3 regions of the Micromonospora sp. LZ34 genome follow, and region 2 is predicted to be linked to each of the others. Evidence: riboswitches for the same ligand, from Rfam matches in the RefSeq annotation. Region 2 holds a riboswitch; each other region holds the start of a gene.
What was found. A riboswitch is a leader RNA that binds a small molecule or an ion and turns the genes downstream of it on or off. The one in region 2 is predicted to bind S-adenosylmethionine.
Positions count from the first base shown of each region.

Region 1: another riboswitch for S-adenosylmethionine. It lies ahead of ACVCAH_RS01410 (aminotransferase class V-fold PLP-dependent enzyme); the one in region 2 lies ahead of ACVCAH_RS24970 (hypothetical protein).
Region 3: another riboswitch for S-adenosylmethionine. It lies ahead of thrC (threonine synthase); the one in region 2 lies ahead of ACVCAH_RS24970 (hypothetical protein).

Region 1 covers NZ_JBRIQN010000001.1:300,472-310,663, reverse strand. The annotation lists gene ACVCAH_RS01435 (ATP-dependent DNA helicase) at 1-800, shown strand, start outside; gene ACVCAH_RS01430 (AI-2E family transporter) at 941-2,245, opposite strand; gene ACVCAH_RS01425 (GroES family chaperonin) at 2,399-2,737, shown strand; gene ACVCAH_RS01420 (hypothetical protein) at 2,890-3,057, shown strand; gene ACVCAH_RS01415 (PrsW family intramembrane metalloprotease) at 3,124-4,617, opposite strand; SAM riboswitch class IV at 4,641-4,762, shown strand; gene ACVCAH_RS01410 (aminotransferase class V-fold PLP-dependent enzyme) at 4,808-6,070, shown strand; gene ACVCAH_RS01405 (FUSC family protein) at 6,138-7,394, opposite strand; gene ACVCAH_RS01400 (HD domain-containing protein) at 7,468-8,118, shown strand; gene ACVCAH_RS01395 (DUF4031 domain-containing protein) at 8,075-8,374, opposite strand; gene ACVCAH_RS01390 (FAD-binding oxidoreductase) at 8,442-9,842, shown strand; gene ACVCAH_RS01385 (hypothetical protein) at 9,879-10,192, opposite strand, start outside.
Region 2 covers NZ_JBRIQN010000027.1:24,781-34,972, reverse strand. The annotation lists gene ACVCAH_RS25010 (cupin domain-containing protein) at 44-808, opposite strand; gene ACVCAH_RS25005 (cupin domain-containing protein) at 1,164-1,517, shown strand; gene ACVCAH_RS25000 (ABC transporter permease) at 2,306-3,190, shown strand; gene ACVCAH_RS24995 (ABC transporter substrate-binding protein) at 3,227-4,234, shown strand; gene ACVCAH_RS24990 (ABC transporter ATP-binding protein) at 4,309-5,067, shown strand; gene ACVCAH_RS24985 (hypothetical protein) at 5,184-6,305, shown strand; partial or broken gene ACVCAH_RS24980 (hypothetical protein) at 6,384-6,671, shown strand; gene ACVCAH_RS24975 (tetratricopeptide repeat protein) at 6,704-7,654, shown strand; SAM riboswitch class IV at 7,616-7,736, shown strand; gene ACVCAH_RS24970 (hypothetical protein) at 7,951-8,367, shown strand; gene ACVCAH_RS24965 (hypothetical protein) at 8,364-8,933, shown strand; gene ACVCAH_RS24960 (restriction endonuclease) at 9,880-10,192, shown strand, end outside.
Region 3 covers NZ_JBRIQN010000001.1:279,191-289,382, forward strand. The annotation lists gene ACVCAH_RS01300 (alpha/beta fold hydrolase) at 1-280, shown strand, start outside; gene ACVCAH_RS01305 (ABC transporter permease) at 280-1,152, shown strand; gene ACVCAH_RS01310 (choice-of-anchor D domain-containing protein) at 1,327-3,744, shown strand; gene ACVCAH_RS01315 (DUF4232 domain-containing protein) at 3,870-4,553, opposite strand; gene ACVCAH_RS01320 (ArsR/SmtB family transcription factor) at 4,718-5,038, opposite strand; gene ACVCAH_RS01325 (DMT family transporter) at 5,129-6,109, shown strand; SAM riboswitch class I at 6,186-6,321, shown strand; gene thrC (threonine synthase) at 6,333-7,619, shown strand; gene ACVCAH_RS01335 (N-acetyltransferase family protein) at 8,057-9,076, shown strand; gene paaN (phenylacetic acid degradation protein PaaN) at 9,137-10,192, shown strand, end outside.

The DNA.
Region 1 (10,192 bases), on a different contig from region 2:
CCCTCGCCGCCTCGACCGGACGCTCCGGCCGGGAGGCCGCCACCGGCGGCGCGGCGGGCGGCGGGCCGGCCCGGTCGGGGGCGCCTGCGCAGGCGGCGGAGGCCGCGAGCGGCGCGGTGGCCGGCGGGCCGGGCTGGCGGGCGTTGGACGTCGGTTCGCCGTTCGACTACGCCCGGCAGGGCATCCTCTACGTCGCCGCGCACCTGCCCCGGCCCAGCGTCTCCGGCCTGCCCGACGCGGCCGGCGAGGAACTGCTCACGCTGGTCGGCGCGCTCGGCGGCCGTACGCTCGGGCTCTTCTCCTCGCGCCGGGCCGCGCAGCAGGCGGCGGAGCTGGTGCGGGCGCGGACCGACCTGCCGGTGCTGTTGCAGGGCGAGGAGGCGCTGCCGCTGCTGGTCCGCCGGTTCCGCGAGGAGCGCTCCAGCTGCCTGTTCGGGGTGATGTCGCTCTGGCAGGGGGTGGACGTGCCGGGCGACGCGTGCCAGCTGGTGGTCATCGACCGGCTGCCCTTCCCCCGCCCCGACGAGCCGCTGGCCGCCGCCCGGGCCGCCGCCGTGGACGCCAACGGCGGGTCCGGGTTCGCCGCGGTCAGCGTGCCGATCGCCGCGGTCCGGCTGGCGCAGGGCGTGGGCCGGCTGATCCGGGCGCACGGCGACCGGGGCGTGGTGGCGGTGCTCGACTCCCGGCTGGAGACGGCCCGCGGCTACGGCCCGTTCCTGCGCCGCTCGCTCCCGCCGTTCTGGTACACCACCCGTTCCGACGTCGCCCGCGGCGCCCTCGAACGCCTCGCCAAGTCCTGACCCACCCCGCCCCCGCGCCGCTCTCAAGATCCGCGCAACTGCAGGGAAAGAGTGGTCTCCCGCGCCCGGGAGACCACTCTTTCCGTGAAACTGTGCGGATCCTGCGGAGCGGCGGCGCGCGGGCGGGGCGCGGCGGGCGGTCAGGGGGCCTGGGAGGCGACGACCACGGCGTCGGGCGGGGTGTCCGGGACGGTACGGGCGGCGAGCCGGCGGACCGCGGTGTTCAGCACGGCGATCAGCGGCACCGAGACGAGTGCCCCGGTGATCCCGGCGAGGACCACCCCGGCGGCGATGCCGATGATCACCGCGAGCGGGTGGATGGCCACCGCCCGGCCCATGATCAGCGGCTGGAGCACGTGCCCCTCCAACTGCTGCACCCCGATCACCGCACCCAGGATGATCAGCGCGGTCACCGGGCCGCTGTCGACGAGCGCGACCAGCACCGCGACGCCGCCGGAGAGGGTGGCGCCGACGATCGGGATGAACGCCCCGAGGAAAACCAGCGCGGCGAGCGGGAAGGCGAACGGGATGTCGAAGATGACCAGGAAGATGCCGATGCCGACGGCGTCGATGAAGGCGACCAGCACGGTCGCCCTGACGTAGGCGACCAGCGTCCCCCAGGCCGCCCGGCCGGCGTCGTCGACCTTCCAGCGCGCCGCCACCGGCAGCAACCGGACCAGGAAACGCCAGATCTTGTTGCCGTCACGGAGGAAGAAGAAGGTCGCGAAGAGCACCAGCAGGGTGCCGGTGAGCACCTCGGCCAGGGTGGCCGCGGTGGAGAGCGCACCGCTGGTGAACTTCTCCGTGTTGTTGTTGATCCACTGCTGCCCCTCGTCGATGTAGCGGTCGAGTTGACCGTCGGAGAGGTGCAGCGGGCCGGTCTTCAGCCAGTTCTGGATCTGCCGGACCCCCTGCGAGGACTTCTCGCTGAGTTCCGGCACGCCCTGGATGAACTCGTTCACCACCAGAGTCAGCGTGCCGATCACCGCGGCCAGGCCGCCGACCAGCACCACCGCGGTCGCCAGCGACCGGGGCAGCCGGGCCCTCAGCAGCCAGCCGACCGCGGGCGCGAGGAGCGCGGAGAGCAGCAGCGCGACGGCGAGCGGGATGATCACGATCCGGATGGTGCCGACGATCTTCAGCAGCGCCCAGGCCACGGCGCCGATCACGATCAGCCGCCAGGACCAGGCGGCGGCGATCCGCAGCGCGTGCGGTACGTCGGCGTCGTCCCGGCTGGAGGTGGAGGTGTGCAGGGCGGACGGCGGATCCGCCCCGACCACCGTCGCCGACGCCGGGGCGGCCGGTCCCGGCGTGGCCGGGGTGGCCACCTCGGCCGGTTCGGGAACCGCCGCGGACCTGGTCCCGCCGGAGCGCACCGATTCTCGTCCCGACTCGTACGCGCGGCGGAGCCGTCCGCGTACCCGCTCGAAGCGGCTCAAGCGCACCTCCTGACATCAGAACCGGCCCGTCCACGGCGTCAGGTCGCACAGGATACGCCTGACCACGTCACCGTAGGGCAGTTCCGCCACCCAGTGCCCCGGCGTCGGGCGGCGTAACCACCGGCGGCCGGCCGACCCGGACACGGTAGCGTCTCCGGCGTGACCGCCGACCAGAATCTCGACTCCGGCCTGCCGATCCGGCTGCTGCACGACCGCGTGCTGGTGCGGATGGAGGGGAGCGAGGGCGAGCGCCGCTCCACCGCCGGCATCGTGATCCCGGCGACGGCCGCCATGGGCAAGCGGCTGGCCTGGGCCACTGCGGTCGGGGTGGGGCCGAACGTCCGCTCCATCGTCTCCGGCGACCGGGTGCTCTTCGACCCCGACGACCGTTCCGAGGTCGAACTGCACGGCCGCGGCTACGTGCTGCTGCGCGAGCGCGACGTGCACGCCGTCGCCGCCGAGCGGGTGGAGAACGACTCCACCGGCCTTTACCTCTGACCCGGCCCGCCCGCCGCCCGTTCCGCCGGCCCGGCCCGCGTCGGTCACGCCGCTGACCACGCCCGGCGCATTCGCGCCGCCGACGCCGCCGGGGTCGTTTGTACCGCTCCCCGCCGGGAAGCCAGCCGCACCACCGGCCCTGGGGAGGGACGATGCCGGAACTGGTGAAGAAGCTGTTGCTCTGGGGCTTCGTCGCGTTCCTGATCTACTTCATGGCGTTCCGGCCGGAGGGCGCGGCGGAGATGTTCAAGTCGATCGGGGCGGGGCTAATGGCCATGTTCCAGGGCTTCGGTGACTTCCTCACCAGCCTGATGACCTGACCGGCCCGGTGCCGCCCGCCCCGCCGCCGCGGGACCGGCCGGCCGGGGTGCCGCCCGGCGCCGGCGTCAGGGGTGCCCGGACGGCCACGGCGCGGCCGGCCGCGGGCCGTGCCAGCCGGGCGGGCCGTAGCCGGCCGGGAAGACCGGGGGCGGCGGCGGGGCCAGCACCACCGGGATCGGCACCACCGGTTCGTCGGGCGCCTCCACCGGCCGCTGGGAGCCGTCCGGGAAGCGCAGGTGGTAGCGGTGCCCGTCCCAGACCCCGGCCGGGGCCTGCGGATCCCTCCCCACGAAGAACGCCCGGTACGCGCTGATCGCGTCGAGCAGCTCCCGTTCCTCCCGCGCGGTCCGTTCCCGGTCCACCGGCCGGCGGTCCAGGCCGCGCAGCGCACCGTCGCGCAGCAGCGCCAACCGGGTCGCCGCGAACTGGTAGCCGCGCATCGCCTTCACCCCGGCGTCGCCGGCCACCCGGCGGGCCCACACCCGGGCCGCGTGCCGGCGCCCGAGGCTGCTCAGCGCCGCCACCTCCGGCGGGGTGAGCCAGCCGGCGCGGACGTAGTCGGGCAGGGTGCGTTCGGTGAGCCGTCCCTCCCAGGAGCGCAGCCACACCGCCAGCCCGACCATGCCGAAGAAGATCGGCACCATCACCCCGATGAAGCCGTACAGCATGATCAGCGCCTGGCCGGTGGCCTGGGTGAGGGTCGGCAGCAGGTTCCAGGTGCCGTGCAGCATCATCGCCAGCAGCAGGCCCGCGATCGGGGCGAGGAAGCGGACCCGGCGGTCCCCGGTACGGGCGGCGATGCCCAGGCCGACCCCGGTCATCGAGGTGAACAGCGGGTGGGCGAAGCCGAAGACCAGGATCCGGACGATGAAGAGCGCGATGACCTGCTGCGCGCCGGTCGCCGGGCCGTACTGTTCCACGCCCGACGCGTAGCCGTAGCCGCCCAGGTAGAGGATGTTCTCCACCATCGCGAAGCCGACCGCGGAGAGCCCGCAGTAGACCAGGCCGTCGGTGATCCCGGACCATTCCCGGCGCCGGAAGATCAGCAGCAGGATCGGCCCCAGCGCCTTGGTCAGTTCCTCGATGAACGGCGCCACCAGCACCGCGGTCAGCGCGGTCGGCAGGCCCAACTCGGCGAAGACGCCGGCGGAGTACTGGTTGACGTTCAGCGAGGCGGCGGTGGACACGAACGCGCCCCAGGCGAAGCAGAAGACCAGGTATTTCAGTGGCTCGGGCTCGTACCGGTCGAGCCAGAGGAAGCAGGCCACCAGCACCGGCACCGGCAGGATCGCCGCGGCCACGCCGATCAGCAGCGCGTCGAGCCCGATCTCGTCGTTCAACTCGGACACCATGTAGACCGCGCAGCCGGCGATCAGCAGGAACACCCCGACCAGCACGAGAATCCGCCGCCAGCCCAGCCGGCGGGCCGGCATCGCGGGAGCACCGCCGGGCGCGACGGCGACGGCAGGTGCGGTGGGCGACGGCGGCTGCGGTGCGCCGGGCGGGGTGTCGGCCATGCGGTCAGCGTAGTCATCCCCGGCCCGCTGGTCCGGGCGCATCGGCGGCCGCTATGCTGCCGACAGGTCACGAGCGCCAGCGTCAAGCCCCGGCTTGCTGGCCGGCAACCCTCGTCGAGGTTCGCGGTGGGGTGCCCCGGGTGATGACCGGGCCCGGCCCGATCCGCGTGCCGGGCAAGCGCGGACCCCGCCCTGCGCCCGCCCCGGGGTCCCTGGACCCGGAGGTCGTGCCATGACCGTCACCCTCGTACCCCCGTCGTACCGCACCCCCACCGCGCTCCCGCCGGCTCGGCTGGACGTGCTCGGCGTGCCGGGCGAGATCAACCTGGACTACGCGGCCACCGCGCCGTGCGCGCGGGCCGCGGCCGACGCCGTGGCCGAGCTGCTCCCCTGGTACGCCAGCGTGCACCGCGGCGCCGGGGCGCTGTCGCGCCGCTGCACGCTCGCCTACGAGCGGGCCCGGCAGACCGTCGGCGACTTCTTCGGCGCCCGCGCCGACGACCACGTGGTCTTCACCCGTAACACCACCGACGCGCTGAACCTGCTGGCCCGGGCGCTGCCGGCCGGGACCACCGTGGTGACCTTCGCCGGCGAGCACCACGCCAACCTGCTGCCCTGGCCGCGCGGCTCGGTCCGGCTGCCGGTGCCGGCCGACCCGGGCGAGGCGGTCCGCGCGCTGGACGCCGCCCTCGGCGAGCTGCGCCGGGACGCCAGCCCCGGCCTGCCGGTGCTGGTCGCGGTCACCGGGGCGAGCAACGTGACCGGGGAGCGCTGGCCGGTGGCCGAGCTGGCCCGAGTCGCCCGGCGACACCACGCCCGGATCGCGGTGGACGCCGCGCAGCTCGCCCCGCACGCCCCGGTGGACCTGCTCACCCTCGACGTGGACTACCTCGCGGTCTCCGGGCACAAGCTGTACGCCCCGTTCGGCGCCGGGGCGCTGATCGGCCGGGGCGACTGGCTGGACGCCGCACCGCCGTACCTGGCGGGCGGTGGCGCGACCAGCCACGTCGGTGCGGCCACCCACGACGTACGGTGGGCGACCGGCCCGGCGCGGCACGAGGCGGGCACCCCGAACCTGCTCGGCGCGGTGGCCCTGGCGGCGGTCTGCGACGCCCTCGCCGACGCCGACCGGAGCGCGCTGCACGACCGGGAGCAGGAGCTGCTGGCCCGGCTGCGAAACGGCATCGCGGCGCTGCCGCACGTGGTGGAGCTGCGCACTTTCGGCCCGGACGCGCCGCGGGTCGGCATCGTGTCGTTCGTGGTGGCCGGCCGGGACTCCGCGGCGGTCGCGGCCGAACTCGCCCGGGAGCACGGCATCGGCGTCCGCGACGGCCTCTTCTGCGCCCATCCGCTGGCCCGCCGGCTGCTCGGCGAGGCGGCGACCCGCAGTGGGCGGCGGGACCTGCCGCCGACCGCCCTGCGGGCCAGCATCGGCCTGGGCAGCACGGCCGAGCACGTGGACGCCCTGCTCGCCGCGCTGGCCACCCTCGGCTGAGCCGCGACCGCCCACCCGGCGCCCGCTGCCGGGCGCGACGCCCGGCGGCGGGACGCAGGGCGCCGGGTCAGCCCACCGGCGGGGCGGTCGGCGGTTTCGGGGCGGGCTCCGGCTCGGTCTCGCCGGTGGTCTGGTCCCGGTCGCCGAAGGACTGCCGGACCAACCGGTTCGCGTCCTCCTGGCTGATCCCGGAGGCCACCATCAGGTCGCTGGCGGTGGTACGCACCTGGGCGATCACCACGCTGCCGGAGAAGCCGACGCCCTGGGCGTACGCCCGGCCGGCCTCGCTGACGGCACGCAGCGAGCGTTCCCGGGCCTTCTGCGGTTCCTCGCCGACGGCGAACTCGTGCTTGAGCAGCCGGACCGACTCGGCGAGGTGGGCGACCGCGTCCGGCATCGGCTCCGGCACCGGCTCCTCGTCCTCGATCAGGGTGACCGCCCGGCGGATCAGGGTGCCGCTGTTGCGCATCGCCCGGTCGATCGGGTCGGCCGCCTCGGCGTAGTGGGTGAGCTCGTCGCGGCGGTGCCAGCGGGCCGGCGACAGGGTGACGGTCTCCTTCGCCCCCTCGATCGCCTCGGTGAAGGTGGCCAGCTCCTCCTTGTTGTTGCGGAGCCGCTCCAGCGCCCGCTGGATCCGCTCCCGGTCCCGGTCGCGCAGTCCCTCGGCGGTGCTTTCCAGCTGGGCGGCGAGCAGGTCCAGCGCGGGTCGAGCGGCCCGGTTGATCACGCGGAGCGGGTTGAGCGGAAGCAGGACCGCGGTCACCAGCAGGGCGATCCCACCGCCGACGAACGCGTCCACGAACCGGGGTATCTCCAGGTTCTCGGTGGACGGGCTCAGGGTGACGATCAGCACGGCGGTGGCGGCGGCCTGGATGACGATCCCCACGCTCGCGCCGGCGAAGACCGTCAGGATGACGGCCAGCGTGACCACCAGTCCGAGCTGCCACGGTCCGGTGCCGAGCAGGTAGATCAGGAAGTCGCCGAGGGCGACGCCGATCGCCACCCCGATGATCAGCTCCACGGTCCGGCGGAACCGCTGCCCCACCGAGACCGCGAGCGTGCCCACCGCGGAGATCGGGGCGAAGACCGGCTGCGGATTGCCCAGCAACTCGTGCGCGGCCCACCAGGACAGCGCGGCCGCCACCCCGGCCTGCAGAGCCAGCCCCATCGCCAACCGCACCCGGTGCAGCCGGTCGTGCAGGGTGGCCTTGCCACGGTGCCGCAGCTCGTCCATGGCCTCCTCGACCCGCGGGGCGTCCGGGTCCTCTCTGCGCCGGTGCAGCACGACCCGGCGGAGCAGCGAGCGGGTACGGTGCCGGGACAAGGGCATGGCGGGGACTACCCGTACCACCGCGGGTGAATCCTCGCCTTCGGCGATCTGCGGCAGACTCGTCCGCGTGGCGGAACTGATCGACCGGTGGCGGGCGGCGGCGCGGGGCTGCGGGGCGCGCGACGGCCCGGCGCTGACCGGGGTCGGGGGGGAACTGCTGGCCCGCTGGCGGGAGCCGCACCGGCACTACCACACGCCGCGGCACCTGAGCGCGGTGCTGGACGTCGTGGACGCGTACGCGACGCTGGCCGACCGGCCGGACCTGGTCCGCCTGGCGGCCTGGTGCCACGACGCGGTCTACGACCCCCGTGCCCCGGGGGACACCAACGAACGGGACAGCGCCGCGCTGGCCGGGGCCCTGCTCACCGGGCTCGGGCTGCCGGCCGGCGCGGTGGCCGAGGTCCGCCGGCTGGTGCTGCTCACCGCCGGGCACGCGGTGGACCCGGCCGACGCCGACGGGGCCCTGCTCTGCGACGCCGACCTGGCCGTCCTGGCCACGCCGCGCCCGGCGTACGACGCCTACGCCGCCGCCGTCCGCCGGGAGTACGCGCACGTGCCCGAGCCGGCGTTCCGGGCCGGGCGGGCCCGGGTGCTCACCGGCCTGCTGGCCCTGCCGGCGCTGTTCCGGCTGCCCCCGCTGGCCCGCCGCTGGGAGGCCGCCGCCCGGGCGAACCTCACCCGCGAGTTGGCCGCGCTGACCGGTCCGGAGCCGACCTGACCAGGTGCTTCGGCCGGCGCAGGCCGGCCGCGCGGAGCAGCCGCACCAGGTCCCGGCTCGGCACCACCCGGGCGCCGAGCCAGACCGCCGCCGCGAACCGCTCGGCCGGGATGTCGTAGTGGTCCCGGTCGAAACCCCGGCGCGGCACGCCCAGCATCTCGGCGAAGACGTGCAGCTCGGCGAGGGAGACGTCGCTGATCAGATGCGACCAGAGCCGCTCGCGCCACGGCCAGCCGGGCCGGTCCAGATACAGCATGGCGGCCAATCTAACCCGCTCCGGGGCCGGTTGATGATCGCCCGACGGCGACCGTAGCCTTCCCCGCATGGCCGGTTCCCCCCTGCTCGACGACCTGCGGGCCGCGCTCGGCGACGACGCGGTGCTGACCGACCCGGACCTGCTCCGGATGCACGAGCGGGACGAGGCCGATCTCTGCGCCGCCGGCACGCCGCTGGTGGTCACCCGGCCGCGCAGCACCGAGCAGGTGGCCGCGGTGGTCCGGGCGGCCGCCCGGCACGGCGTACCGGTGGTGCCGCAGGGGGCGCGGACCGGGCTGGCGGGCGCGGCGAACGCGGTCGACGGCGCGGTGGTGCTGAGCACGGTCGCGATGGACGCCATCCTGGAGATCGACCCGGTGAGCCGGATCGCGGTGGTCCAGCCCGGGGTGGTCAACGCCACGCTGGCCGCCGCGGTGGCCGAGCAGGGCCTCTGGTACCCGCCCGACCCGGGCTCCTGGGAGTCCTCCACCATCGGCGGCAACGTCGCCACCAACGCGGGCGGCATGTGCTGCGTCAAGTACGGCGTCACCACCGAGTACGTGCTCGGCCTGGAGGTGGTGCTCGCCTCCGGCGAGGTGCTGCGCACCGGCCGGCGTACCGCCAAGGGGGTCGCCGGGTACGACCTCACCCGGCTCTTCGTCGGCTCGGAGGGCACCCTCGGGATCATCACCGAGGTGACCGTGGCGCTGCGACCCGCGCCGGCCGAGTCACTGACCCTGGTCGCGGTCTTCCCCTCCACCGCGGCGGCCGGCGACGCGGTGGCCGGGATCGCCGCCCGGGGCCTCTCCCCCAGCCTGCTGGAACTGCTCGACCAGACCCACCTGCGGGCCATCGAGGCGTACCGGCCGATGGGGCTGCGCACGGACGCCCAGGCGCTGCTGCTGGCCGCCGCCGACACCGGCGCCCGGGCCGCCGACGACCTGGCCGCGCTGGCCGAGGTGTGCGCCGCGGCCGGCGCCGACGAGGTCTACGCGGCCACCGACACGGTGGAGGCGGCGGCGCTGTTGCAGGCCCGCCGGCTGGCCCATCCGGCGATGGAGAAGTTCGCCGCGGACGCCTTCCCGGGCGGCAACGGCGGGCTGGTCATCGACGACGTGGCGGTGCCCCGAGGGTTGTTGGCCGCGCTGCTGGACGGGGTGGCCCGGATCGCGGCCGAGTGCGACGTGCCGATCGGCGTGGTCGGGCACGCGGGGGACGGCAACATGCACCCGAACATCGTGGTCGACCGGGCCGACCCGGCGAGCCTGGAACGCGGCCGGCGCGCCTTCGACGAGATCATGCGGCTCGGCCTGGAACTGGGCGGCACCTGCACCGGCGAGCACGGGGTGGGCCTGCTCAAGCGGGACTGGCTGGCCCGCGAGATCGGCCCGGTGGGCGTCCGGGTGCACCAGGCGGTCAAGGCCGCGCTCGACCCGACCGGCCTGCTGAACCCCGGCAAGGTGCTCTGACCCCTCGCGGCGACCGCGCCGCCCGGCGGGCGGCGGTCAGGCGGTGGGCTCGGCGGGGGTGGCCTGGGTGAGCAGCAGCAGGATCTCGTACCCGACCAGCGGCTGCTCCTCGCCCGGGCAGTCCTGGGTGGTGATCGTGCCGACCGAGGTGAGCAGGCTGGAGGTGAGCGCGTCGATGCAGCTCACCCGGTACTGCCGGGCCTGGTCGGTCTCCTGGGGCAGCCGCGGGTCGTCGAGCAGCACCCGGAGCCGTTGCACCTGCTCGGCGTTGAGCACGCCCGACGAGGTCACCCCGTCGCCGGCGCAGTCGACGCACTCCCACCGGCCGTCCGGCTCCACGTTGAGCGTGC
Region 2 (10,192 bases):
TGTGCTCTCGCAACGGATGCCAACATCGCCTCGCGAGGGCATGTCAGGTGCCTTGCTGCGTCGCCGTTGGTGGGTGAAGGTTGCTCGGGTCGTACACGTCAAGCCGCCCGCACATGCCGTGCCGGCCGGCCTCGGTCGGGGCGGGCACGCGGTGCAGCACGGCCTGGTACAGGTGACGCGCCGAACCGGCCTCGAGGGCTTCCAGGTGCGCTCCGGTCTCCTCGGCCAGCCGCCAGGCGCCGGCCCGCCAGCGCTGCCGCCATTCGGCGATCTTCGGGCGGACGATCTCGACAGCGGCCCGGTAGAACGGCTCCAGCGCCCTCGCGCCCTGCGCCTCGTACGCCGCGTGCAACGCGAGAAACCCTTGGACGGCAAGGTCCCTGCGGCGCATCGCGGAGTCCGTACGGTCGGCGCCCGTGCCGCTCAGCGTTGTCGCCGCCAGGTAGGTGTCGCGGTCGGTGAGGAACTCCGGCGGCATGGTGAGTACGGCGTCGCCGGCCTCGGGCAGGCCGCTGTTCGACATCAGGGTCAGGATCTTCAGGTCACCGTGGTTGATCAGTCGGTGGATCGTGCCGGGGTCGAACCACACCACGGCACCACGGCGCAGCGGGGTCCTGGTGAAACCGGCCCCGTTGAGCGTGTGGACCTCACCGTCGCCGTCGATCACGTAGTAACCCTCGGCGCACGCCAGGTGGACGTGCGGGCTGCCGCCGACCATCCCGTCGACCCCGGCGGTGCCGTAGACCCGCAGCAGCGAGATGCCGATCCCACCCGGCAGCGACGACAGGTCCTTGGCGTGTTCAGTCATCGAGGTACTCGTCCCAGCTGGACTGCCATCGACTTGCGGTTCATGCCGCCGCCTCCAGGGAGGACAGGAAAGGGCTTTCCCGATCAACTCTTGGCCACACTAGACGGGAGTCGCAGTGGCGTCAACGTGCGAGTCTCCTCGATGGGCTCGCGAGTAGTGCTCGAAATCGGTGAGCGAGAGCGCCGCGCGCATGGTGTCGCTGCGTTGTGGGCACACCCCCGCCGAGGCGCGGCAATGCACGTCTCAAGATCTGCCCGCTCAGCGGCATCCCGCGCCGGGCGTTGACGGTCGCCAACGATGGAGAGTAGGTTCTAATCCTCGCAGGAAAGCCCTTTCCCAGCGAAGGTGGTTCCGGATGACCAACCAGCACACACAGGGGCACGCCGCCGCCGTCCTCGACGAGATCGCGCCGAGGCAGTGCTCCTGCGGCACCACGCGGCGGGCGTTCGTCGACGAGTCAGGCGGGCAGGCGAGCGTCCACCTGCTCCAGGTCGAGAAGGCGCTCACGCACTTCCACAAAGTTGCGACCGAGATCTACGTAATTCTCGAAGGCACGGGCGAGGTCGAGCTGGACGGAGTCCGGCACGAGGCAAAGCCGATGTCAGCCTTCCTCATCAAACCGGGCACTCGCCACCGGGCCATCGGTGAACTAAAGGCGCTCGTGGTTTGCATGCCTGCGGCAGACGATGCCGATGAATACTTCGACTGACGGCGAGGCGACCGCGTCCCATTGCCGGGCGGCGTAAAGCTGTCGCGGTTGTGCATCTACGACAGGGCCCGGCGCCAGCGTGCCCGGGGGACCTAGCGGCGGCGTACGTCCGGCGTGTGGCGGTGAAGGGAATCGGCACGCTGCGGGCGAGCATCGCCGCGAGGAAGCTCGCGCCCTGCTGGGCTTCCACGCCGGCGAGGTCCACCTGGTGCCATCCCCTGTGGCCGATTAGCGGCAGCGCTGGACGCGCGGCCCAGGAAACCGATCGCCAGTTGGACGCATGTGCTCGCCGTGGGGCACCCCACCTGGCCGATGCCGACGGTACGAAATTGCGCAGCCACACGAGCGGGCCGGCAGGAGACGTGCGGGCTGTCGGACACGTATCCCCGCGACCCGAAGTCCCGACGCCTGTTCCGTCCCACGTTGCCGCGCGATCGCGCTGGCCACCATCCCGGTCGTCAATGTTACGCCCATTATTCGAAGACATGACAGGAAAGCCTTGCCTGAAACGCTTCGAGGCTTCTAGTGTCCCGAGAAAGCGCTTGCCTGCTGGCCCCCGCTCCGCCAGGCGATGCGGATGGGAGGAGGGACCGTGCGCAACCCCACCGCATGTCTGTCCACTGTCTCGCGCTCGTCGCCGCGATGCCGTTGGTTTCCGTGGTGCTGCGCAGGGCTGGCCCGTAACGCCCCGACCTCAAGGAGGAGTTCGCGTGTCTGAACAAGCGGTCGACCAGGGCGTCAACCGGGCCGGAGCCGAGCGATCCACGGAGCCCGCGGCGGCGAAGCCGATGCCGCTGCCACCCTCCGGAGCGGCGCCCGCCAGCACGTCGACACCGACCCCCGAGCCGGGTACGAAAGGTCGATCGGAGCGTAATCGGCTCAGCGCGCGGATGAGGCGTTTCCTCGAGGAGTTGTGGCGACCCGGGCTGCTGCTCGTCGCGGTCTTCGCCGCCTGGTGGTTCGTCGCCGACCGGGAGTACACCCCGAACTACCTGGTGCCGACGCCGGTTCAGGTGTGGCAGACGCTAAGCGGCCAGTGGGACTTCCTGCTGGAGAACACGCTAGTTACTCTCTACGAGACGGTCATCGGCTTCGTGCTGGCCGGCCTGCTCGGCCTGCTGACCGCGGTGCTGATCGCCTACTCGAAGACGATGGACAAGGCGCTTTACCCGATCGTCCTCTTCGCACAGGTCATCCCGAAGATCGCGATCGCGCCGCTTTTGATCGCCTGGTTCGGCACCGGTTTAGAGCCGAAGATCATCCTTGCCGTACTCATTGCCTTCTTCCCGGTCGTGATCTCCGGAGTGGCCGGGCTGCGCTCGACCGATCCAGAGCTCATCGACCTGTCCGCGACGATGGGCGCGAGCCAGTGGCAGACGTTCCGCAAGATCCGCTTCCCGAACGCGCTTCCGCACCTGATGGCCGGCCTCAAGGTGGCCGTCACCCTAGCGGTCGTCGGTGCGGTGGTCGGCGAGTTCGTGGGCGCGAGCCAGGGCCTCGGCTATGTGCTCCTGCTTTCCTCCGGCAACCTCGACTCCGCACTGCTCTTCGCCGACTTGATCCTAATGTCACTCATCGGCATCGTCCTGTTCGTCGTAGTCGAGGCGGCGGAAGCCTTGCTGATCCCCTGGCACGCCAGCCGGCGCTCCGGGGTGCCCCTGACCACGTCCTGACCCGCCAATAGCCCCCCGCAAGGAGGCGCATCACCGATGAAACGTCTAACCCTCTACGTTGCGACGAGCCTCTTACTGGTCGCCGCCACCGCCGCATGCGGCGGCTCCGACGAAGCCACCGACACCTCCGCCGGCGGCAAGAAGAAGATCACCCTGACCCTGAACTGGGTGCCCTACGGAGAGCACGCACCGTTCTACTACGGTCTGAAAAAGGGCTTCTACGAGGCTGAGGGGATCGACCTGAAAATTTTGCCCGGCGGTGGTTCGGGCAAGACCATCCAGGCCGTTGCGCAGCAGCAGACCGACTTCGGCTGGGCCGACACGCCGCCGCTAATCAAGGGCGTCTCGACCGGGATGAAGGTCAAGAGCGTGGGCGTCTTCCTGCAGAAGGGTCCCGCGTCGATCGAGTTTCTCGCCGACAAGAACATCACCAAGCCTGCCGATCTGAAGGGCAAGAGCGTCGGGGGTACCCCCGGCGACGCCATGTACGCCACCTTCCCCGGCTGGCTCAAGGCCAACGGCCTCGCCGCCAGTGATGTGAAGGTCGTCAACGTGGACGGGGCTGGCAAGATCGCGGCACTCGCCGAGGGCAAGGTCGACGCGATCATGGGCTTCTTCCACGACCAGGCGCCGACGATCGAGGCGAAGACCGGCAAGAAGGTGAACTACCTTCTCTACACCGACTGGGGCATGAACATGCTCGGCACCGGTCTCGTCGTCAACGATGCGACGCTCAGCAAGGACCCGGAGATGGTGAAGGCGTTCGTGCGCGCTACCCAGAAGTCGTGGACCGAGGCGGCCAAGGACCTCACCGCCGCAGCCGATGCCATGGCCGAGCTGGCCGAAAACGAGCCAGCCAAGGAGGTGCTGGTCAAGCAACTGACCCTGGCGCTGCCGCTGCTGGACGCATCTGCCGGCGCGCCGGGGGTCAACGCCGAGGCGAAATGGACCGAAACGATCGACCTTATGGGTCAGTACGCCGACCTCAAGGACGCCGGCGCTCCATCGAAGTACTGGGACGCCTCGATCGCCGGCCGGGCTTAGGCCGGCATGGAACGACGCCAGCAAGGGGCTGCCAAATCGTGACGACTACTCCATCGACGCTGACCGAAACTGCTGTGGACATCGAGGCACTGACGGTGCGGTTCCAGTCCAAGCGGGCGCAGACCACGGCAATCGACAACGTGACCATGCGGGTGAAGCCCGGCGAGTTCGTGACGATCGTCGGACCGTCCGGCTGCGGCAAATCCACGCTGCTCAAGGTCGTCGCAGGGCTGGTGAAGCCGACAGCCGGTTCGGTTTCACTCATGGGGCAGCCGGTCACGAAGCCGCAGAAGGAGATCGGCTTTGTCTTCCAGCGGGCCGCGTTGCTGGAATGGCGTGGCGCCCGCAAGAACATCCTTTTGCAGGCCGAGATGCGGGGCATGGACGCCGCGACCTCAGCCCGGCGGGCAGACGAGCTTATGGAGCTCACCGGGCTGACGGGATTCGAAGATGCTCTGCCCCACGAGTTGTCCGGCGGGATGCAGCAGCGCGTGGCCCTGTGCCGCGCACTGCTGCACCGCCCCCGGGTGCTGCTCATGGACGAGCCCTTCGGGGCACTCGACGCCCTCACCCGCGAGCAGCTCAATACCGAGCTCAACCGGATCTGGCGGGAGACGGCCACCACGATCCTGCTCGTCACCCACTCCATCGCCGAAGCCGTCTTTCTCGGCACCCGGGTCGAGGTGATGAGCCCGCGCCCCGGACGCATCGTCCGTACCTTGGAAGTCGAACTGCCGGCCGAGCGCAACTACGCCCAGGTCATGGTCGACGAACGGTTCGACCGCCTGTCTACCGAGATCCGCAACCTGCTCGGGTCGGGAGCCAACCACTGACCGGCGCAGAGACGCCCCGGCGGTGGACCGATGCCGCCGGGGCGTGGCTCGGGCTCGGCGCTGCCCCAGCGGCGCTGATCCTCGGGGCGGAAATCGCTCAGCGGCATGGCGGCGCGGTGCCGGTCATCGCCCTGCTGTGCGGTGGCGCGCTGATGGCGGTCCTTCTCTTCGGGCAGGGCGCCCTGGGCGTACGACCGCCGTATGGCGAGGGTGGCACACTCACCGAAGTCGCTCCCCACTATCTGCACCCGTCGAGCCGGACGATCCTCGGTGCGGTGCTGGGCGCGGCGATGATCGGTTGGAACGGGTTCAATGTGGGCCTGGGTGGCGCCTCGCTGGCGGCGGTGACCGGGCTGCCCGGTCCGATCGCCGCGCTGCTGCTCGCCGCGGCGGTGCTCGCCGCGTCGTACGCCTCGCCCCGGCTCGGTAACCGGATCGCTGTGCTGACCACGTTGTCCGCGCTCGCGCTGGTCCTGGTGTGCGTGATCCGGCTGCGGCCGGATACCTCCCCTGCCACGCCGCACATCGGCGGCCTGGCCACCGCCGCCGACATCGCAGCCATCGGCGGATATGTCTCAGTGTTCGCCCTGCGTGCGCCGGACTTCAGCCGCGGCCTGGCCACCCGCCGTGACCTGGCCTGGTGCGTGCTGCTGCTGGTGGTACCCGCGTTGCTCGTCGTGGCGGCGGGCGCCGGGGTGTGGCTGCACACCGGCTCCGCCGACGTGGTCGCAGTTATCAGCAACAGCGAGGGCATGGCGGCCTACGGTAGTCTGTTCGTCACCGCCGCTGTGTTCGCCCCTGCGCTGACGACGACCTTCTCCGGTGCCCTCGCCCTGCGCGGCGTGTGGTCGCGGCTGTCCACGACGGTGGCGATGCTGATCGTGGCCATTCCCGGCGCGGCGCTGGCGGCGGCGCGATTTGACCGGCTGCTGCTGCCGTGGTTGACCGTGCTCGCCGCGACCCTGCCTCCTCTGATCATCCCGATGGTCACTGAGGCGTGGCGGCGGCGCCGTGGCGGACAACCACGGACGGTGCCGGTGTGGACCTGGCTGCCGGCGGGACTCATCGCCACCGCGTTGACCATGCTGGGAGCGCCGTTTGCCGCGGTCTGTGGGCTGCTGGTGGCAATGGCGGCAACGGCCTTACACATGTGGCGCGGGCGGCGGGCACGAAGCTTGTACCCCACCGATACCCCAGCAGGGCACCCCGCAAGTGGGACGGAATGTCCGCGCCCGTGAAGCGGTGTCGCCAAAAATTTCGACCCATCGAAATGAGCACCGTAGGTTTAGAGCGACCACGGAAGCGCTTTCCACGCCCTGGTCACCGCTGATGGGCCTGTCAAGCTTCTCGACTTCGGCATCGCCGCCATCTGCGCACTGATGTCACCCGGCTCACGGCGACCGGCAGCCCTATCGGCACCCACCACGACATGCCGCCCGAACAGATCCAGGGCGCGCAATATCACGCCGCAGAGCGACCTGTACGCCCTCGGCTGCGTACTGCACGAACTCCTCGCCGGAGGCGGCGGGTCTTCGCCGGCGGCAGCGACTACGAGCTGCGGCGCCAGCACGTCAGCGAGCCGCCACCTCCCCTGCGGACGCTCCGCCCCGATGTGCCCGGGGCGATTGAGGAGCTGGTGCTCGCGCTGCTGGCCAAGGCCCCCGAGGACCGGCCTGCGGACGACTACGACGTCTACCAGCGGCTGCTGCCCTTCCTGCCGCTACCCCGAGTCGACACCGCCCGCCTCCGAGCCCAGACCAGCACCATGCCGGACCCGACGCTGGTGTACCGCCGATCCAACTTGCCGCGTCGCCGGCCCGAGCCGGCGCCCGTGGTCCCGGCGCCGCGGAGTGAGACGTCGGCCGCTGACCCGGTGGCGATTCTGCGGACCGGGGTTCGAGACGCGATCAAGGCTGCTGTGTCGCAGTCCGACGAGCTGCTGGAAGATGGACGCTTCGCCCAGGCGGCGGAGGTGCTCGAGCAGGTGATCGGCGCCGCCAGCGCCGCGCTCGGCGCCGAGAGTGCCCGCGTGCTGGGGCTGCGGTCACGGCGCGCCGCCATTCTCGTCATCGGTGGGGACTTCCGGCGCGCGCTGCCGGAGTTCGACGCCCTCACCGCCGCGTCCGCCCACACCGCCGGCCCCACCAGCGAAGACGCGTTGGAGTGCCTTCGGGAGGCAGCCCACTGCCGGGCCGAACTCGGCCAAGCCACCACCGCCCTGCGCCAGTTCCGGCAGGTGCTGACCGACGTACGCGCCGCCTCCGGCGACGCCTCCCCCACAGCCCTCGACCTACGCCGCAACATCGGCATGCTGCTGCTCTCCGAAGACAAGGCCGCCGAGGCCGCGGACGCGCTACAGCCGCTGCACGACGACCTCTGCGTCGTATACGGCCCGCAGCACGAGGAGACCCGGGAAGCTGCCGACGTGCTTGCCCGGCTCCGCCTCGCCGCCGGCGAACAGTTTCGACCGACGCCACCGCCCCACCGCGGTCGTCGCACGTCTCCCCCATGGTTGCTACCGGCGTCGATGATCTCTATGCTTCCTGGACGTCACGAGTGGTCAGCGTCAAGCCTCCCGGCTTGCTGACCCGGCAACCGCGCCACCCGCGCACGGTGCCCCCGGGAGAAGACCAGGTCGGCCGCGAGCTGCGGTCCGGCAAGAGCGGGTGCCTTGAGGCACCGGAAGGCGAGTTCGTCGTGCCATTCGAAGAGCTGGATCTGGCCGCATTCGCGGTCTGCCTGACCTGCGGGGACCTCTGCGGTGGAGTCCCACGCGAGCAGCGGTGCAATTGCCAGCCACGTACGCCGGACTGGGAGCAACAGTGACAGGGGCAGGACATCTCCAGTGACCTCGACCTGTGTGTCCTGTGCATCCGGGACACCGTGACCACCCGAACCCGGTCGTCGTGGCTGGGCTGCGAGACCTGCCGGCACGTCTCGCAGGTCGTCGGCGAGCGGTACGGCCACCGCAGCGCACTGCCGCTGGGCCGTCACTCGATCATGAACGGTGACGTGGTCCAGCCGCCGGGGGCCACGGTCACCGAGGTCGCCGGCTCGCTGATGGCCGCGACGCGACGTTGGAACGCGCTGCGCGAGTGGCAAGCGGTGGAGTTCGAACGGCTCGCCGGGCCACTACGCGCAGCCGGCCCGACCGTGCGACTGGTCGAGTGGCAGCGGCGGTGGCCGCCATCGCTCGGGGCCAGCGTCGACGCTTTCGACCGCTACGGCGCCGTGCCGGTACCCGACGATCTCAGCAGCCTGCGGCAAGCCCAGACCCGGTTCCGATCCTCGGCGCGTTGACCGCCAGCCCGGCGCGGCTGCTGTTGATGGTGCCCTGCATCGCGATCAGCAGCGGCGTTGGTCCGCCCTTCACCCACAAGGAAAGCGGCGATGAAGCCACCAGACGCGCCGCGAACCGGTGCCGGCCGCCGAGCCACCGGCTGCTGCGCACCCTCGACAGCGACGGGCTCCTCACCGTGGGCCAGCCGACCAGCGGCGGCGACATGCGGCTATGCACCCACAGCGCCATCAGCGGCCGGTACGCGTCGGCACAGGCCCAGACCCATATGGCCGGACACGCGGGCGAGCCTCACCTTTCACAAGCGGCCGGTGCAGGCTTCGTGGTTGGTACAGAGCAAGCCGCACTGACCGCCGCAGCACGTGCTGTAGGCCCGCCGCCTCCAGGGACGTCCCCGAGTCAGCTGCCGCTCGGGCGCGGAGCTGCCGGCCGCGAACCCATCGACAAGCAGGTCGCCGATATTGATCGGCGAGCGCGTGTGTGCGGACCCAGCAGGCTCGACGCCGCAGTGCTGCACCGGGTCGGCGGCGCTTACTGCCTGTCCGCCTTTGTGAGGTGGAACTCGTAGCGATCCGCTTCTCTAGCAACGGACCGAACGACGCTTACCGCCGTTGCCGCCGGCCTTGGCCGCACGCGCGGCGATCCGTTGCAGACCGAAGAAGCCGCGGTGACCGTGCACGGTGTGGCGGGCGTACCCGGGCCATCTGCTCCCAGATCAGGAAGGCGTTCCCGGTGTCTTCAGGCTCGAGGTAGCCGGTGGCCACGGCCCGCTCCGCCAGGCGCAACCCGACGAGCAATGTCGTGAAGCCGGGCAGGGAGTCGGTCACGGTGGTCGGTTGCCGACCAGCGGTCGGCCCATCGCAGACCACACCGCCTGCGCACCGAGCCCGTCCCGCGAACCCTTCACCCCGTGCCCGTGCATCGAGTTCGGTCAGGAAGACACTCATTGCCCGATCCTCGTCGGCCCGATGCGGACCGTCATCCTCCGTATCGCCATGAATCCCGAACGTGCGTGCACCATCCGTCCATGGAGCGACAGGGGCCAGATTTTCATCGGGCAGCAACTCGGAGGGCGAGAAGAGGATCTGTGTGCTGGCTCGCTAGCGCTCCACTTACCGAGCTTCGCCAGCTTCAGGCGTCGGCTCGTCGTAGGGCGGCTCCTCGTAGCCGTCGATCAGTTCCGGGCCCCAGTCCGAGAACCGGTCCAGCAAACGCCGCGGTGCCCGGCCCTAATCCTCGTCCTCAACGTGTTCCTCCCCATCGTGCGACGGATCTATTCTTGGCAGGCCGCTAGACGACGGCGAGGCGGGCGGCGGCAGCCGGCACAAAAGGCGGAAGGCTTTCTGGACGACCGGTCCCTGGGGCACCGACTCTTCCTCTAGCAGGATCGAGGCTCAAACCTACGCGGGTAGGACGGGGCGAGGGCGTGTTCGAGGAAGACCTTCAGGCGGTGTAACAGAGACACGTACGCCGGCGAGGGCCAGCACGCCTAGGTCAGAACGGAGGTTCGCATCGTGCCAGAGGATGCCGGGTATCCCGGGACGTTGTGGCAGAACGCCGAACAGGCGGCCGTTACGTACATGCGAGCCATCGGCTTCAAAGACGCCGCTCTGACCGGTGCGGGTGCGGACCGGGGATTGGACGTGATTGCGACAGGGGCGACGGCTCAAGTGAAGGCCCTCGCGGTGCCGGTCGGACGCCCTGACGTTCAACGTCTGCGAGGGGCATCGTTCAACGTGCCGACCGTGCTGTTCTTCAGCCTGAACGGCTACTCACCGGCTGCAACCGAGTACGCCGACGAAGCCCGCGTCGCGCTATTCACGTTCG
Region 3 (10,192 bases), on a different contig from region 2:
CCCGGTCGAGGAGATCGTCGGCGAGTCGCCGAGCGTGCTCTTCGAGGTGACCGACCCGGACGCCGCCCGTACCGTGCTGGACCGGCTGGACGGGGTGCGGGTGCTGCCCGACGGCGAGGGGCAACTGGTCGTGGACACCAACGGCACCGCCCGCAGCGAGGTGGTGGCCGAGCTGGTCCGGGCCGGGATCGGGGTGGACCGGGTGGTGCCGCGGCGCCGCCTGGAGGACGCGTTCCTCGCCCTGGTGGGCGAGACTTCTCGGGGAAGCGGGGACCGGTGATGGCGGGCTCGACCTCCACGGTGGGTGCCGCCGCGGGCTACCGGCCCTCGGCCACCCTGCCGTTCGCGGCGGAGTTCCGCCGCCAGGCGTCGCGGCGACGGACCCAGCTCGCGCTCGGGTTCATGGTGCTGCTGCCGCTGATCATCCTGATCGCCTTCCAGTTCGACTCGGGCGGCGACGACGACAACGGGCGCGGCGAGTTCGCCAGCCTGATCGAGTTCGCCACCACCGGCGGGCTGAACTTCACCCTCTTCACCATCTTCGTCTCGGCGTCGTTCCTGCTGGTCGTGGTGGTGGCGCTGTTCTGCGGGGACACGGTGGCCAGCGAGGCGAGCTGGGGCAGCCTGCGCTACCTGCTGGCCGTCCCGGTGCCCCGGGCCCGGCTGCTGGCGGTGAAGCTGTTGGTGGCGCTCGCGTACTCGGCGCTGGCGCTGCTGCTGCTGGCCGGCACCGCGCTGCTCGCCGGCACCCTGCGCTACGGCTGGGAGCCGCTGCGCAGCACCGTCGCCGCGCAACTGGAGCCGGGGGAGGGGCTGCTGCGGCTGCTGGCCGTGCTCGGCTACCTTGCGGTCGTCCTGCTGGTGGTGGCCGGCCTGGCCTTCCTGCTCTCGGTGACCACGGACGCCGCGCTCGGCGCCGTCGGCGGCGCGGTGCTGCTCTGGATCCTCTCCAGCATCCTCGACCAGATCACCGCGCTCGGCGCGTTGCGCGCCTTCCTGCCCACCCACTACAGCACCGCCTGGCTGGGGCTGCTCTCCACCCCGGTGCAGACCGACGACGTGGTACGCGGTTCGATCTCGGCGATCAGCTACGCGACGCTCTTCTGGGGTCTGGCCTTCTGGCGGTTTACCCGCAAGGACGTCGTGTCGTAGCAGCGGCCGGGCCGACCGTATGATCTCCACGCCCCTTCGGGCAATTCTCTTCTGATCTTCTTGTGTGCCGTCGGATCGATCACCTACTGTCCGCTGGCATTTCGCGCTTCCCACAAAGAGACGGGGGTCTTTTTGCGTACCTTTCGTGGTGCCGTTGTCGGCACCATAACCGCGGTGGTCGCGGTGACGGCGGTGGCCACCCCGGCCAGCGCCGCTGCCGCGCCCGCTGCCGCTCCGTACACCGCGCTCTCCGTCGACGGCAACCCGCTCTCCTGGTGGCACCAGGGGTCGCGGGTCTACGACCAGGCCGGCGGCGCCGCCTTCACGGTCACTCCGGGCGCCGGTGACGAGCTGGACTTCCGCGCGGACCAGGCCGGCGACTCCTGGACGTTCCGGCTGGCCCCACCAACCGGTGAGTCGTGGACCGTCGGGACCACCTACGAGCTGACCGGCGTCCAGCCCGCCGCGGACTTCGCCTTCATCGACGTCGCGCACAACGGTGCCACCTGCGACGAGGTGCCGGGCTACCTCTCCGTCAAGGAGGCCACCCGGGACGCCGGGACCGACCGGCTCACCTCGTTCGCCGCCTTCTACGTGATCTCGTGCGGCTCCAACCGGCACGACCTGTTCGGCGAGATCCGGTGGAATTCGAGCGTCGGGTACGCCGCCGCCGGCACCGACACGATGTCGCACAACTTCGGCGATCAGCTCGTCGGCGGCCCGGCGGCGAGCAAGACCATCACCGTACGGTCGATGGGCTCCGACCCGGTGGAGTACGGCACGGCCTGGTTCAACCCCCCGGGCGCCTACTCGATCACGGCCGACACCTGCTCGGGCACGACCCGGGCGGCCGGCGAGACGTGCACCGTCACGGTGAGCGTGAAGCCGACCAAGCTGGGCGGCGAGTGGACCTTCCTGCGGCTCCCCGACAACACCGTCCTCGGCGAGCGGTACGTGCAGCTCGGGGTCAACGGCCTCGACCCGCGTACGGTCAACCTCTCGCCGACGTCGCTGGCCTTCGGCGACCAGTACATCGCCGAGACGGGCTCGACCCGGTCGGTGACGGTGACCGGCACCGGTGACACGCCGATCACCTTCGGTGCCGCCACCATCTCCGGGACGGACGCCTCGTCGTTCCGCGTCAAGGCCGACACCTGCGCCGGCGCCACCCTGGCCAAGAACCAGACCTGCCGGGTCGACGTCGTCGCGACGGCCGCCGGCCGCAGCGCCCGGAGCGCCACCCTGCAACTGCCGAACGACAGCCTCACCAACCCGCACACCGTGCCGCTGAGCCTGAACGGCGTGGTGGGCGCGCGGGGCACCTACTACCCGCTGACGCCGGCACGGATCATGGACTCGCGCACCGGCCTCGGCGCCCCGAAGGCGAAACTCGGCCCGAACGGCACGGTCAACGTGCAGGTCACCGGGCGGGGCGGGGTGCCGTTGACCGGGGTGGGCGCGGTCGTGCTCAACGTGACCGTCACCGAGGCGACGGGGACGAGCCACCTGACGGTCTACCCGTCCGGCCAGGCGAAGCCCACGGCGTCCGCGCTGAACTTCCGCAAGGGCTGGATCCGGTCGAACTCGGTGACGGTCCCGGTCGGTACGGGCGGCAAGGTCGCCATCAACAACTTCAACGGCTACACCCACGTGATCGCCGACGTGGTGGGCTACTACGCCAGCGACAACACGCCGCTCATCAACGGCCATGGCCTGGGCGGGCAGTTCCAGCCCACGATGCCGCAGCGGCTGCTGGACAGCCGCAGCGACTGGGGTGAGAAGCTGCCGGCCGGCTACCAGGCTCGGATCCCGGTGGACTACGGGACCGACGCCAACTGGCGGATGCGGGCCGTGGTACTCAACATCACCGCGGTGTCCCCGTCGTCCGGCGGGTTCCTGACCGCGTGGAACGGTGAGTGGCCGGAACCGAAGACCTCCACCGTCAACTACGGCGCCGGGTCGGTCACCCCGAACCTGGCGGTGGTGCCGGTCCGGCACTGCTACGACTGCCCGTGGAGCTCGGAGTACCCGACGTTCGGCATCTACACGCTGAAGGACACCCACCTGATCGTCGACATCGTCGGCTTCATCGATGACGGCGGCCTCTCCAACGGGCTGCGCTTCGAGCCGAAGACGCCGACCCGGATCGTGGACAGCCGGATCGGTCAGGGCCTGCCCGCCAACCTCGGGCAGTACCAGACCGGCGCCGTCACGACTCCCGGCTCGGTGGTGACCGACAGCACCAGGGCACTGGCGCTCAACGTCACCGCGGTCGCCCCCACCTCCGGCACGTACCTGAAGGTCTGGCCGAACGGCATCAGCGGGATCGAGCAGCCGGTCATCAGCAACCTGAACGTGGCGGCCGGACAGACCGTGGCCAACGCGGCCATCACCCTGATCGGCCCGACCGACCGGTTCAACGTCTACAACCACCTGGGCACCACGGGCGTGGTCGCGGACGTCGTCGGCACGTACTGGCTCTACCCGGGCACCGCCGGCGGATCCGCCGCGGGGCACGGGGTCGCGGGCGGCGCCTCGCGCTCGCCCTACACCCTCCGGGACGTCCCGGAGCCGGTGCTCGCCAAGAAGTGACGGCTGCCGGCCGGTGACACAGCGGCGCTGGTCTCAGCGTGACTGACCGGCTGACCGGGCGGCGACACAGCGGCGGTGGCCTTCGAGCAGTCGAAGGTCACCGCCGCTGTCTGTGCCGTCGGGCGTCACAGCAGCGGCACCGACCGGGTCGGCGCGGGCAGGTCCGGCGGCGACGTGGGCGTGGGCGCCGGCTCGCTGGTCTTCTTCCAGGCGCTCACCCCGATCCGGCCGGTGTTGCCTAGGTCGACCGGGCCGTCCAGCTCGACGACCTGCCCGGGTTGGCCGGCGGTCGGGGAGACCTCCAGGCGCTCGCCGTTGGTGGCGACCACGGTCGGGTCGGTGACCAGGTTGCGCCAGAGCACGGCGGCGCCGGCCCGTTCGCCGGGGCGCAGGGTCAGCGGCCGGGGCGGGGCGTCGAAGCCCGAGGTGATGCCCTTCGCCCCCTCGACCACCCGGACCGGGATCGGCGCGCCGTCGCCGTCGCCGTCGAGCAGGCGTACCGCCGGGTAGCCGTGCAGCGGGTAGTCGGCCGTGCCGCAGTTGGTCAGTTCCAGGCCGAGCGCGCGCAGCCCCATGGCCGCGCCGGTGCCGAGGGCCCGGATCCGGACGCCCGACTCCGGGCACGCGACCGTCGGATCGGTCCCGGACGCGGTCGGGCTCGCCCCGGCCGTCCCGCGGGCCGCCGGCCCGTCCCCGCCCATTCCGGCGTGGTCGTACCCGGTGCAGGCGCCGGCGCTGACCAGCAGGGCGGCGGCGAGTGGCAGGCCGAGGAGCGCAGGGCGGCGGCGTGCCGCCGGTCGGGATGCCATCCACGGATCCTCGCATCCCGCCGGTCCGCATCCGGCGCGCGTCCGGGGCCGGGGCTGCACCGGGTTCGATTCCGGGATATCGCGGTGTCCGGATCGGCCGGATGCCCCGATATCCCGTACCTCGTGTGGATCTCCGACAACGCCGCCGGAACGGGCGCGGCCGGTCAGTCGCGCGCTGACGGGGTGGCGGGTGGCGCGGTGAGGACCGCGTCGAGCAGGCCGGGGTAGAGCCGGTCCAGTTCGTCGCGGCGCAGCCGGACGAAGCGGCTGGTGCCGGCGACCCGGGTGCGGGTCAGCCCGGCCTCGCGCAGCACCTTGAGGTGGTGGCTGCGGGTGGCCTTGGAGACGCCGAACTCGAAGGTGCCGCAGGCGGACTCGCCGCCCTCGGCGAGCGCCCGGACGATCTGGAGCCGGACGTCGTCGGCCAGCGCGGCCAGCACGGCGGTGACCGGCACCTCGCGCAACTCGGGTTCGTGCAGCTCCATGTGACCAGTGTAACGCTTGTTCGACTTTCGTCGAACATCCTCCTAGGGTCGTCGCTGTTGGTTCGACGATACTCGAACATAGGAGCCGCCATGCGTTCTCGGGCCGCCGCCTTCCCGCTGCTCGCGGTGCTCAGTTGGGGGGTGATGTTCCCCGTCCTGGCCAGCGCGCTGGTCCGGGTCGACGCGCTCAACCTGACCACCGTCCGGTACCTCCTCGCCACCGCGATCCTGGTCGCGCTGTTGCTGGTCCGGGAGGGCGCCGGCACGCTGCGGCCCGCCGGGCGGGCCACCGAGGTCGCGGTACTCGGCGTCGTCGGGTTCGCCGGCTTCAACCTGCTGACCAACCTGGCGCTCGGGCACGCCGCCCCGCAGCAGATCGCGCTCTTCGCCGCCACCACCCCGCTGGTCACCCAGCTGATCCGCTGGGCACGCGACGGCGTACGGCCGCGGCCGGTACTGCTCGCCCTCTCGCTGGTCGCACTGGCCGGCGTCGGTCTGGTGATCACCCGCGGCCGGCTCGACGGCCTCGGCGACTTCGGTACGGGCGCGCTGCTGATGGTCGGCGCGGTGCTCGGCTGGGCCGTCTACACCCACGGCGGGAGCCGGTTCGGCGACTGGTCCCCGCTGCGCTACACCACCCTGACCGCGCTCGCCGGCACGGTCGCCATGCTGGCCGCGAGCGTGGTGGCCGACCTCGCCGGCTGGCAGCACGCGCCGGCCGCCGCCGACCTCGTCGCGGTCGCCCCGCAGCTGGCGTACGCCGTCGTCGTGGCCGCCGTGGTGGCGGTGCTGGCCTGGAACACCGGCGTGCAGCGGCTCGGCTCGGCCAACGCGGCGCTGTTCATGAACCTGGTCCCGGTGACCACGTTCGCGGTGCAGACCGCCCGCGGCTACCGGCCCGTCGCGGTGGAGCTGGTCGGCGCGGCGCTGACCATCGCCGCCCTGGTCGCCGCCAACCTGGTCACCCGTCCGCGCGCCGCCGCCCGCCCGCGCCCGGCCAACCACGCGGAGGCCGTGGCGGTCGCCGACCCGGTGGCGGTCGTCGACCAGGTCGCCGTGGTGGCCCGGTAGCGGACCCCGCTCACACCGTGGGAACCCCGCAGAGGTACCCGGGGGGGATTGCATAGACTCGACGGCACAACTGCATACCTCATCCAGAGGGGCTGAGGGATACGGCCCGACGACGCCCCGGCAACCACCCCGCGCGCTCACCGCTGAGCGACCGGCGGGGCAGGTGCCAATTCCGTCCCCGCCGCAGAGTGCGATGCGGGGAAAGATGAGAGGACTCCTCGACATGACGTCGACGCTCGCCACCTCCGGCATCGACACCTCCGCCAGCCCCGCCCGCGCCCTGGTCTGCCGCGCCTGTTCGGCCCGCTACCCGCTCGCCGCCCAGCACGCCTGTTACGAGTGCTTCGGCCCGCTGGAGGTCGACTACGACACCGCCGAGCTGGCCAAGGTGACCCGCGAGCAGATCGAGGCCGGCCCGGCCAACCTCTGGCGGTACGCGGCGCTGCTGCCCGCCGGCCAGGACCCGGCGGCCCGGGTGACCCTCGACCCGGGGCTGACCCCGCTGGTCGCCGCCCCGCACCTCGCCGCCGAGCTGGGCATCACCGCGCCGCTCTGGGTCAAGGACGACAGCGCCAACCCGACCCACTCGTTCAAGGACCGGGTGGTGTCGGTGGCGCTGACCGCCGCCCGCGCGCTCGGCTTCACCCGGTTCGCCTGCGCCTCGACCGGCAACCTGGCCAACTCGGTCGCGGCGCACGCGGCCCGGGTCGGCGCGCCGTCCGTGGTCTTCATCCCCAGCGACCTGGAGCAGGGCAAGGTGGTCACCACCGCCGTCTACGGCGGCGAACTGGTCGCCATCGACGGCTCGTACGACGACGTGAACCGGCTCTGCGGCGAACTGGTGGAGACGGACGAGTTCGAGGACACCGCGTTCGTCAACGTGAACGTGCGCCCCTACTACGCCGAGGGCTCCAAAACCCTCGGTTACGAGGTGGCCGAGCAGCTCGGCTGGCGGATCCCCGCCCAGGTGGTGATCCCGATGGCTTCCGGGGAGCTGCTCACCAAGATCGACAAGGCGTTCGCCGAACTGGTCGAGATCGGCCTGGTCGAGGCGCCGGCGGGCGGCTGGAAGGTGTTCGGCGCCCAGTCGGCCGGCTGCAACCCGATCGCCACCGCGCTGCACGCCGGCACCGACACCATCACCCCGGTCAAGCCGACCGGCATCGCGAAGTCGCTGAACATCGGCGATCCCGCCGCCGGCCTCTACGCGCTCGAGGCGGTGCGCCGCACCGGCGGCTGGATGGAGTACGCCGACGACGACGAGATCCGCGCCGGCATCCGACTGCTCGCCCGTACCACCGGGGTCTTCGCCGAGACGGCCGGCGGGGTGACCGTGGCGGTGCTGCGCAAGCTGGTCGAGTCCGGCCGGCTCGACCCGGCCGCGGAGACGGTGGTCTTCAACACCGGCGAAGGGCTGAAGACCCTCGACGCGGTCGCCGGCCAGGTCGGCCCCACCCACCGGATCAAGCCGTCGCTGCGCGCCGCCCGCGACGCCGGCCTCCTCGGCTGACCGTCCGCCCGCGACCGCTCGACGCCGGCCGGCGGTCGACGTCGGCGAGATCGACACGGCATCCCGGAAGTCGCGGTATCCGGCCCGGCCGGAGACCGCGACTTCCGGGAGACGGAGTGGATCAGCCGGGAGTCGCGACCCGGTGGGTGCCGGTCGCCGCTGGTCGCGGGAGGGCGGATCACCCGGACGGGGGATGCGGCCGATCCGCCGGGTAACGGGCTTTTCGCTCTGGGTGCGGAAAACGCGCCCTCGGGGACTTGACGGTAGGAACCGGGCGGCGCAAGATGCTCCGTGCGGGAGGGCGTTTCGCCGAAAGACTTGCGAAGTCCTTGCGACCCAACGCCGGAGGCGTTGTGCGAGCGTCCCTCCCGACCAACGTCCGATCGGGCCGGCGAAATTCGCTGGCCCGATCGTCCTTTCCGGCGCACCCTCGCTGCATGAGCATCACGATCGCGCCGATCGAGGCAACCGACCAGGCCGCGATCGACGCCGCGTACCGGGTCGGCGCCGCGGCCAACGAAGCCGACCTGCCCGACTTCCCGCCCTTCTGCCGGCGGCGGTTCGAGGGCTCGGTCCGGCACCCGATGCCGGGCAACGCCGCGCTCTGGGCGCTGGCCCGACTGGACGGCGTACCGGCCGGCTACCTCGCTCTCGACCTCCCGCAACTCGACAACACCGACAACGCCACCGCCGACCTGATCGTGCACCCGGCGTACCGGCGGCGCGGCGTCGGCCGGGCGCTGCACGAACACGGCGTACGGCTGCTGCGCGAGCGGGGTCGCAAGCGGGTGGTCGGGATGGCGGTGTCGGCCCTGCCCGGCGGGCTGTCCCGGCCGGCGGCCGGAGCCGCGTTCGCCGCCGCGCTGGGCGCGCACCCGGCGCTGCTGGAGGTTCGGCGCCGGCTCGACACCGCCGGGCTCGACCACGCCGGGCTGGACGCGCTGCTCGCCGACGCGCGGGGCCGGTTCGCCGGCTACCGGACGGTCCAGTGGCGCGGCAGCACCCCGGAGGAGTACGTCGCCGACATCGCCTACCTCGACAGCCGGCTGATGACCGACTCACCCCTGGGTGACCTGCACTGGGAGGCGGAGCGGGTCGACGCCGAACGGATCCGGGGCACCGAGCGGGCGCTGGACGCGCGTGGCCGGCGGCAGTACCACACCGCGGTCCGCCACGAGGAGTCCGGACGGCTGGTCGCCTGGACGCTGCTCGACGTCGGCGCGTCCGCCGACTGGCACGCGTTCCAGCAGATCACCATCGTCGACCCCGGGCACCGCGGCCACCGGCTGGGCCTGCTCACCAAGATCGAGAACCTGCGTCACCTGCTGGCCCACGAGCCGGCGGTCCGCGCGATCGACACCTTCAACGCGGCCGAGAACGCCCACATGGTGCGGATCAACGAGCAACTCGGGTTCCGCCCGGTCGACGGCTGGACCGACTGGCAGCTCACCCTGTGACGATCTGAGTTGTGACACTGCCCTACTGATCCTGGTGCTTCCTGTTGCATGATGGCGGGCATGACGGAGACCCCGCACCCCCTGTACGACAGGCACGCCGACACCCTCACCCGGGCGCTGACCGCGATCACGGAGCGCGGGTACTGGTCCGCCTACCCCGAGTCCCCCAGCCCTCGGGTCTACGGCGAGACCGCCGCCGCCGACGGAAAGGCCGCCTTCGAGGCGTACCTGAACGCCGACTTCCCCCTCGACCAGCCCGGCTCCGGTGACCGGGTCGCCACCGAGACGAGTCCGTTCGGCGTGGCACTGAACGTCCACTACCCGCACGCCGGCGCCGACGAACTGGTCGCCGCCGCGACCGCCGCCCTGCCCGCCTGGCGCGACGCCGGGCCGCAGGCCCGGGCCGGTGTCTGCCTGGAGATCCTGGACCGGCTGCACAAGCACATCTTCGAGCTCGCCAACGCGGTGCAGTTCACCAGCGGCCAGGCGTTCGTGATGGCGTTCCAGGCCGGCGGCGCGCACGCCCTGGACCGCGCGCTCGAGGCGCTCGCCTACGCGTACGCGGAGATGACCCGGCACCCGGGCACCGCCGGCTGGGAGAAGGCGGCCGGCAAGGGCGACCCGCTGCGGATGACCAAGACCTTCCACGTGGTGCCCCGCGGGGTCGGCCTGGTCATCGGCTGCAACACCTTCCCGACCTGGAACTCGTACCCGGGGTTGTTCGCCTCGCTGGTCACCGGCAACCCGGTGATCGTCAAGCCGCACCCGCGCGCGGTGCTGCCGCTGGCGGTCACCGTGCGCTACGCCCGCGAGGTGCTCGCCGAGGCGGGCTTCGACCCCGACCTGGTGCTGCTGGCCGCCGAGGCCCCGGGCGAGAAGCTCGCCTCGACCCTGGCCCTGCACCCGGCCGTGAAGATCGTCGACTTCACCGGCTCCACCGAGTACGGCGACTGGCTGGAGGCCAACGCCCGGCAGGCCGCGGTCTACACCGAGAAGGCCGGCCTGAACACGGTGGTGATCGACTCCACCGACGACTTCGCCGGCATGTGCCGCAACCTCGGCTTCACGCTGACCCTCTACAGCGGCCAGATGTGCACCACCTCGCAGAACATCCTG